Regions from separate parts of the Pullulanibacillus sp. KACC 23026 genome, predicted to be linked through region 2. Evidence: a T-box and tRNA genes for the amino acid it is inferred to sense, from the RefSeq annotation. Region 2 holds a T-box; the other holds one or more tRNA genes.
What was found. A T-box is a leader RNA that pairs with one kind of tRNA and senses whether it is charged. The one in region 2 lies ahead of thrS (threonine--tRNA ligase), so its partner is inferred to be a tRNA-Thr.
Positions count from the first base shown of each region.

Region 1: it encodes a tRNA-Thr, which carries the amino acid that the T-box ahead of thrS (threonine--tRNA ligase) is inferred to sense. The anticodon was not compared.

Region 1 is NZ_CP119107.1:2,124,491-2,128,891, reverse strand. It holds gene PU629_RS10065 (Cof-type HAD-IIB family hydrolase) at 119-943, opposite strand; tRNA gene PU629_RS10060 (tRNA-Ile) at 1,335-1,408, opposite strand; tRNA gene PU629_RS10055 (tRNA-Gly) at 1,426-1,499, opposite strand; tRNA gene PU629_RS10050 (tRNA-Met) at 1,516-1,592, opposite strand; tRNA gene PU629_RS10045 (tRNA-Pro) at 1,645-1,718, opposite strand; tRNA gene PU629_RS10040 (tRNA-Arg) at 1,723-1,799, opposite strand; tRNA gene PU629_RS10035 (tRNA-Leu) at 1,816-1,904, opposite strand; tRNA gene PU629_RS10030 (tRNA-Gly) at 1,926-2,000, opposite strand; tRNA gene PU629_RS10025 (tRNA-Leu) at 2,002-2,084, opposite strand; tRNA gene PU629_RS10020 (tRNA-Lys) at 2,103-2,178, opposite strand; tRNA gene PU629_RS10015 (tRNA-Gln) at 2,185-2,259, opposite strand; tRNA gene PU629_RS10010 (tRNA-Tyr) at 2,341-2,422, opposite strand; tRNA gene PU629_RS10005 (tRNA-Thr) at 2,452-2,527, opposite strand; tRNA gene PU629_RS10000 (tRNA-Phe) at 2,546-2,621, opposite strand; tRNA gene PU629_RS09995 (tRNA-Asp) at 3,014-3,089, opposite strand; tRNA gene PU629_RS09990 (tRNA-Met) at 3,104-3,180, opposite strand; tRNA gene PU629_RS09985 (tRNA-Val) at 3,186-3,261, opposite strand; tRNA gene PU629_RS09980 (tRNA-Glu) at 3,264-3,338, opposite strand; rRNA gene rrf (5S ribosomal RNA) at 3,410-3,525, opposite strand; rRNA gene PU629_RS09970 (23S ribosomal RNA) at 3,590-4,401, opposite strand, start outside.
Region 2 is NZ_CP119107.1:1,364,862-1,369,262, reverse strand. It holds gene thrS (threonine--tRNA ligase) at 166-2,103, opposite strand; T-box leader at 2,200-2,445, opposite strand; gene ytxC (sporulation protein YtxC) at 2,503-3,342, opposite strand; gene dnaI (primosomal protein DnaI) at 3,707-4,401, opposite strand, start outside.

The DNA of each region.
Region 1 (4,401 bases), 760 kb from region 2:
ATAAACGCGATGACATTTTTTATTTTATAAAAAAAGAGCAGACCCCTATAAATGAGGCCTGCTTCTTTTACATAATCTATTCAAGATTATAAAGTTTGTTTACTTCTATTAAAAACATTTAACTTTGAACCGTTTCAGTCTTTAAAATAAACGATTCTACCACTTTCGCAACACCATCATTCATATTGGTATCTGTGATAAAATCGGCATGAGCTTTAATTTCTTCTGTGGCATTCCCCATTGCGACGCCAAGACCCGCAAATTGGATCATGGACAAATCATTATTACTGTCTCCGATAGCAATGACTTCATCACGGCTTATGCCAAGCTTTTGAATCAGTTTGTCTAAGCTTGTCCCTTTTGTTACGCCAACTTCTGTAAATTCTAAAAAGAAAGGCTTTGACCGCATAATACTTAAGCAACCGTCGAACTCTTTTTGCAGCTTTTTTTCCACTCCTGCAAGAAAATCAGGTTCCCTTAACATGAGTGCCTTAACAACAGGAGCTGTGACGGCCTCTTTAAAACTGTCCACAACATCGATTGGCAGATTGGTCAATTTCCCTTCTATATCCGTGTACTCATTAGGATCTTCTGTTATGATCTTGTCTCCCAAATACGTATGGATCCAAACGTTTTCACGACGACTAATATCGTATAGTTCATGCACGGTTTCTACTGGAAGTGTCGAACTGAACAAGACTTCGCCCGTTCTACAATTGATGATGTTTCCTCCGTTAAAAGAAAGAATGAAACTTCCATAATCCTTTAGCCGCAGTTCTTCAGCAATAGGAAGCATACCACTTTCCGGCCGGCCAGATGCCAGCACGACTTTAACCCCCGCATCCTGAGCATCCATCAAAGATTGTTTTGTTCGTTCTGAGATCGTTAAATCGTCACGTAATAGCGTATCATCTAAATCTAGAACAATCATTTTATAGGTCATAAAAGTCATTCCTCCTATTTAATATCCTGAAAATAAGTCCAATTTGAAAAGGCAGACCATTTTTCATTCAATTGGTGGCGGCGTAAAACACACCATGGGAGGTTAGCTCCCTTATTCTTTCGTGCTGCCTTGCCTAAAATCTTAAACTAATGAGTAAAACAAAGATCACCCTAAAAGGATGATCTTCAAATCCATTTTTTAGACATTTGAGAGATTCAAACAAAGGGAATCCCGCTCCCTTGGTCCTAGCTTTTAAAGAGTAGCTAGAGAAACGGGCATTATTTAAATGAGACCGTACAGACGGTTTCCTCATAATTAAAATAGGCGTCCACAAACGTGGGCGCTATGTTTCTAATAGAAAAAAAGACTGCTTATCGCAGTTCTTTTAAAATGGGCCTGAGTGGACTCGAACCACCGACCTCACGCTTATCAGGCGTGCGCTCTAACCAGCTGAGCTACAGGCCCACATTCAAATAAATGGATGGAGCGGGTGATGGGAATCGAACCCACGACCAGAGCTTGGAAGGCTCTTGTTTTACCACTAAACTACACCCGCATCTACTAGATTTAATTGGTAGCGGAGGAGGGAATCGAACCCACGACCTCACGGGTATGAACCGTACGCTCTAGCCAGCTGAGCTACTCCGCCAAGTTGATTTATTTAAGTTATCTTCTTCTCTTAAATGAATTGTTTAAGAGTATCGGGAAGACAGGATTTGAACCTGCGGCCCCTTGGTCCCAAACCAAGTGCTCTACCAAGCTGAGCTACTTCCCGTAAATGGCGCGCCCTGGAGAACTTGAATCCCCAACCTTCTGATCCGTAGTCAGACGCTCTATCCAATTGAGCTAAGGGCGCATTCTATTTTTAGTATTGGTGCCGAGGGCCGGAGTCGAACCGGCACGGTAGTCACCTACCGCAGGATTTTAAGTCCTGTGCGTCTGCCAATTCCGCCACCCCGGCATGCGCTAATTACTATAAGATTGGAGCGGAAGACGGGATTCGAACCCGCGACCCCCACCTTGGCAAGGTGATGTTCTACCACTGAACTACTTCCGCATGGTGCGGGTGAAGGGACTTGAACCCCCACGTCAAAGACACTAGATCCTAAATCTAGCGCGTCTGCCATTCCGCCACACCCGCATATATATTAAATTAAGATGGTGAGCCATGAAGGATTCGAACCTTCGACCCTCTGATTAAAAGTCAGATGCTCTACCGACTGAGCTAATGGCTCAAAACTTGGCTGGCCCACCTGGATTCGAACCAGGGCATGACGGAATCAAAATCCGTTGCCTTACCGCTTGGCTATGGGCCATCATAGAACTAGTGAGAAACGAACTGTCCCGAAGATTAATTGGGAATCTTATTTGGTCGTTACTAATGCTCATATGATGAGTGGAGGGAGAAGGATTCGAACCTTCGAACCCGTTGGGAACGGATTTACAGTCCGTCGCGTTTGGCCGCTTCGCTATCCCTCCACGAAACACTTCATGTATAGAATGAAGCATGGTGCCGGCCAGAGGACTTGAACCCCCAACCTACTGATTACAAGTCAGTTGCTCTACCAATTGAGCTAGGCCGGCATAACCTATAAATTTTAATGGTGGCTCGGGACGGAATCGAACCGCCGACACGAGGATTTTCAGTCCTCTGCTCTACCGACTGAGCTACCGAGCCATATAAATTTTGTGTCGGTCTTGACTAACTCTGTTTAAAATCTCTTGTCAACTTATGATGATTTTAAACAACTCGTAGTTTATTCAAAGGTGTAATGCTCGTTGCTCTACCGACTGAGCTACCGAGCCATATAAATTTTGTGTCGGTCTTGGCTAACTCTGTTTAAAATCTCTTGTCAACTTATGATGATTTTAAACAACTCGTAGTTTATTCAAAGGTGTAATGCTCGTTGCTCTACCGACTGAGCTACCGAGCCATATAAATTTTGTGTCGGTCTTGACTAACTCTGTTTAAAATCTCTTGTCAACTTATGATGATTTTAAACAACTCGTAGTTTATTCAAAGGTGTAATGCTCGTTGCTCTACCGACTGAGCTACCGAGCCGTATAATATGGCGGACCCGACCGGGATCGAACCGGCGATCTCCTGCGTGACAGGCAGGCATGTTAACCGCTACACCACGGGTCCATATTAAAATAATTTGGTTGCGGGGGCAGGATTTGAACCTACGACCTTCGGGTTATGAGCCCGACGAGCTACCAGACTGCTCCACCCCGCGACGAATGGTGGAGGATGACGGGATCGAACCGCCGACCCCCTGCTTGTAAGGCAGGTGCTCTCCCAGCTGAGCTAATCCTCCATTGGTGACCCCTACGGGATTCGAACCCGTGTTACCGCCGTGAAAGGGCGGTGTCTTAACCGCTTGACCAAGGGGCCATTGCATTAGAAATTCTAAATTATATAGAGACTATAATAACCTACAGTTCATCTTATTATGTAAATAATCTGCCCGGCGGCGTTCTACTCTCGCAGGGGGAAGCCCCCAACTACCATCGACGCTGAAGAGCTTAACGGCCGTGTTCGGGATGGGAACGGGTGTGACCTCTTCGCCATAACCACCGGACAAAGTATTCAATTGAAGGATCGTACCTTCAAAACTAGATAGGAAGTCAAACAAACACTAATTTAAGGTTAAGCCCTCGATCGATTAGTATCCGTCAGCTCCATGCGTTGCCGCACTTCCACCTCGGACCTATCTACCTCATCATCTCTAAGGGATCTTACTGACTTAAAGTCATGGGAAATCTCATCTTGAGGGGGGCTTCATGCTTAGATGCTTTCAGCACTTATCCCGTCCACACATAGCTACCCAGCGGTGCTCCTGGCGGAACAACTGGGACACCAGCGGTGTGTCCATCCCGGTCCTCTCGTACTAAGGACAGCTCCTCTCAAATTTCCAACGCCCGCGACGGATAGGGACCGAACTGTCTCACGACGTTCTGAACCCAGCTCGCGTACCGCTTTAATGGGCGAACAGCCCAACCCTTGGGACCCACTTCAGCCCCAGGATGCGATGAGCCGACATCGAGGTGCCAAACCTCCCCGTCGATGTGGACTCTTGGGGGAGATAAGCCTGTTATCCCCAGGGTAGCTTTTATCCGTTGAGCGATGGCCCTTCCATGCGGCGCCACCGGATCACTAAGCCCGACTTTCGTCCCTGCTCGACTTGTAGGTCTCGCAGTCAAGCTCCCTTGTGCCTTTACACTCTGCGAATGATTTCCAACCATTCTGAGGGAACCTTTGGGCGCCTCCGTTACTCTTTAGGAGGCGACCGCCCCAGTCAAACTGCCCACCTGACACTGTCTCCGAACCGGATTACGGTCCCGGGTTAGAATGTCCATACCGAAAGGGTAGTATTCCACCGACGCCTCCACCGAACCTGGCGGTCCGGCTTCAAAGGCTCCTACCTATCCTATACAATCGATACAGACATCCAATA
Region 2 (4,401 bases):
AGTATAACAGAAACTGTTAAACCTTGCAAGTCCATTTTTATTAAAAACAAACTGACCAAATCATCATAACGCAGCCATAAAAAAAAATCAAGGGTAAATGGCTTTTCATATAGAATAGACTTAATCCTTTTAATGTGTGAATGCCGCCAAGGGTCAACTGAATTTTTATTTATGGTTATGAATTTGTTGAACGAGGTCGTCCGTAAAAGCATCAAGACCCACGCTTGTGGATTGATTTTCTCCGTATTTGCGCACATTGACACTTTGCTCTTCAACTTCTTTATCCCCAACAACTAGCATAAAAGGAATTTTTTGCGTTTGGGCCTCGCGAATTTTATAGCCCATCTTTTCGTTTCGATTGTCCACTTCAACGCGAACTAATTGATCACGAAGCTTCTGTGCCACTTTTTCAGCATAGTCCTGATGAACTGCATTAACCGGAATAACTTTGACTTGAACAGGCGCAAGCCATGTTGGGAATGCCCCTTTATACTGCTCGATTAAGAAGGCAACAAAACGCTCCATGGTCGAAACCACACCGCGGTGAATAACAACCGGGCGATGCTCCTGGCCGTCCTCTCCAATGTAGGAAAGCTCAAAGCGTTCTGGAAGGTGGAAGTCCAGCTGAACAGTTGACAGCGTCTCATCCTTTCCTAGAGCTGTACGGACCTGAACATCCAGTTTAGGACCATAGAAGGCTGCTTCTCCTTCTGCTTCTACATAGTCGAGACCCATATCATCCATGGCTTGTCTCAGCATTCCTTGTGCTTTCTCCCACATTTCATCTTTGTCTACATATTTTTCTTTATTTTCTTTGTCACGGTAAGACAAGCGGAAGTAATAATCATCAATTCCAAAGTCACGGTATACCTCTTGAATCAGGCGAACGACATTTGAGAACTCTTCCTGAATTTGTTCAGGGCGACAGAAGATATGGGAGTCATTTAAGGTCATGGCGCGTACACGTTGAAGACCGGCTAAGGCTCCTGACATCTCATAGCGATACATCGTCCCAAGTTCAGCAATCCGAACAGGCAGATCACGGTAGCTGTGAAGCTTATGCTTATACACCATCATGTGGTGCGGGCAGTTCATTGGACGAAGAACCAGCTCTTCATTGTCAATTTTCATAACGGGATACATATCTTCATGGTAATGCTCCCAGTGGCCGCTCGTTTTGTAAAGCTCCACATTAGCTAAGTTGGCTGTGTAGACATGCTCATAGCCATAAGACAACTCTTTATCGACAATGTAGCGCTCAATAAGACGTCTGACAGTCGCCCCTTTTGGCAGCCAAACAGGGAAGCCTTGACCAATTTCTTGAGAAATCGTAAATAACTCAAGTTCTTTTCCGAGCTTCCGATGATCGCGTTCCTTGCGTTCTGCTAGCTCCTTCAGATGCGCTTCAAGTTCTTTTTTATTAAAGAAGGCCGTTCCATATATGCGCTGAAGCATTTGGTTATCGCTGTTCCCCCGCCAATAAGCTCCTGCTAAGCTCAACAATTTGAAAGCTTTGATCTTACCTGTTGATGGAAGATGAGGCCCTCTGCAAAGGTCAACAAATTCGCCTTGACGGTAAAGGGTTAACGTTTCTCCGGCAGGAATCGCTTCAATTAATTCGATTTTAAGCGGATCGCCGATTTCTTCAAATAATTTTAAAGCTTCTTCACGCGACACTTCCTCGCGAACAACAGGCAGGTTTTCGTTTACAATCTTTTGCATTTCTTTTTCAATGTTTGGAAGATCTTCGACTGAGATAGCTTGGGAGACGACATCAACATCATAATAAAACCCTTCTTCAATAACCGGTCCGACACCTAAATTAACTTTTCCATAGAGGCGCTTGATGGCTTGAGCCATAACATGTGTCGTGGTATGTCTCAGCATTTCAAGAGCTTCAGGGGCATCTTCTTTTAAAATTTCTAAAGAACCATCACGAGTTAGCGGTCTCGTCAAATCGATTAATTCACCATTGAATTTAGCTGCAATGGATTGTTTTAACAGGCCTTTACTAATAGCCCCCGCAATATCTGCTGCTGATGAACCTGCCTCATAGGACTTAACGGCCCCATCCGGAAAGGTAATCTGAATCTGATTACTCATGATTGTCACTCCATCCTATTAGTCTCACGGCTTGAAGAGCTGCCCCCGATATTTGCTTTCCGCACCTTTTTTTAAACGCAAAAAAACCCGCCCCAAAAAAGGGACGAGTTTAATGTCGTGGTTCCACCCTTGTTTCTAACTTCCAACTGAATAAAAGGAAGCTAGATCTCGGTTCCAGATAACGGGAATGCCCGTTGTTGATTACACATTAAGTCCTAAGACCTCATTTTCACCAACAAAGCTCGGAGGGGGTAAATTTTCGCTTTGTTAGGAAGTTCCACCAACCCTTCCCTCTCTAAAAAACAAAAAAACGAAAACTCTTGGCCTCTTCAATGCCGATCTAAGTTATATTATGTAGGTAATTATAGCGAGAAAAATAAAAGAAATCAAGTGCTCTAGTTAAGCCTTCCATTTCTGAGTTTTCGCTTCTTTAAAAGGATGAAAGGTCACGCGTTCCTCAAACACTTTCTGTATCGTTAGCATTTCATCCGCATCTGGTCGATCGGTATAAACATATACCTTCTTTGGCGAAAGACCGATGAGACTAAGAATAACAGACGGCTTTGTCTCGATTCCCCATTGTTTTAAAAGGGGATAAAAAGATCTTATGGATGGCACACTCTCAATTAATTCAAACCGATCATTATATAGTTTGAACGGTTTTTCATCAATAACATAAATGGTTTGCTGCAGCGGACTATAATTCCGAATGATTAACCTCAATTTTTCTACAAAAGAAGCGTATTCCTGCTGAAGCTTATACTCATCAAGCGCAAGCTCCGTCATCCGCAATAACCAGCTATGATAGCGGTGCAATCTAAAGGTTTCGATTGATTCAAAACTAAAGGTTGTTGGACTTTTAAGCAGATCTTGGATAGAGGTTCGAATGAGGTCTTCTCTTTTAGGAAGGCGGTTAAGATTCGGCAGGTCCTCGCGCTCTCCAGTTAAGATGCTATGAATAATATCAAGAATCATTGCCTGTTCATCCGGATCGGTATAATAAAACTGCGACTTTAGAATTTCTAAGAACCACCGATCCTCATAATAATCAATAATAAACCGAGTTAACAATTGAGAAAGCTTGTCTCTTGTATAAGTGGTTAACCCACGCTGACTTCCTTCAATAAAAACCTGCATGTCCTCCTTCTTGACATGAAAAAGCGTCCGATTCTCAGGATCATCAAGCATTTTATATAAAGCCTCAGCCTCTTCGCGAGACGCAAAACTGACAGCAATCAAAAACAGTCCCCTCCCTAAGCAACAACGTTTATAACACTATATGGGAACCCAACCAAAAAAATGACTAGCCTATTACTTGAATTTTCTCCATGCAGCTTCTTCCCCGAATGAACGCCATTTCCTGAAGTTGGGGCTGTAACGGACACTCAGTCCGTTACAGCCCCATTTTCGCCCTTTCCACCCTCGATTTCACCTTCTAATGGACTCCATGTCCGTTAGAAATTGCCTCAGCTTGTCACACTACTAACTCAAGACAACCCGCCTCGGAGCATAGGTTAGAGACGCAAGGACAAGCCGTACAGGCCCCCCTCCCCCAAAAAAAGAGTGCCCCAAAACGTCAGCGTTTGGAACACTCTCATTCATTCTATATATCTGATCTTCTGTTTCTTCCTCTGAGCGAAACGGCCACTGTATAATGACGAATCCGCTCCATTAATCGTTTGGCTTTAACGAGCTCAATCCCGCTTTTATTTGAATAAGCAAGATGTTCTTCTAATTCATCCAAATTATAATTCGAAGTAAAAAGAGTTGGGAGATTTTCCATGACACGCCTTTGAAGAATGCTTCCAAGAACATCATCGCGAATCCATGGGCCCATCGTCTCTGCCCCAATATCATCTAAAACAAGCAAAGGAACCGTTCGAATGTACTCAAGCTTGTCCTCAACCGAACTGTCTTGGATCGAATTTTTTATTTCTCTAAAAAAGTCAGGTGTATAAACCATTAAAGATTCCACTTGACCTCTTTCAGCCAAAGTATTTAAAATAGCCCCCATAATATGCGTTTTCCCGACTCCAAAGTCGCCATAAAAGTACAGACCTTTCGTACTTTGCGGATCTTGCAAGTAATGTTCCACAAACCGAACCGCTTCTCTTAACGCTACCTTGCGCTCCTGTTCCGTGCTGTCGATCGTTCGAAACGTCGCCTTTAGGATTTTTTGAGGAACATAATAACTCTTAATCAAGGTCTTCTGTCGTTTCTGTTGCTCAACCTGAAGCTTAATTGAACAAGGATGGTAGGTCACCGTAATCCCGCCCTTATCGTCAACCAAACTAGGTT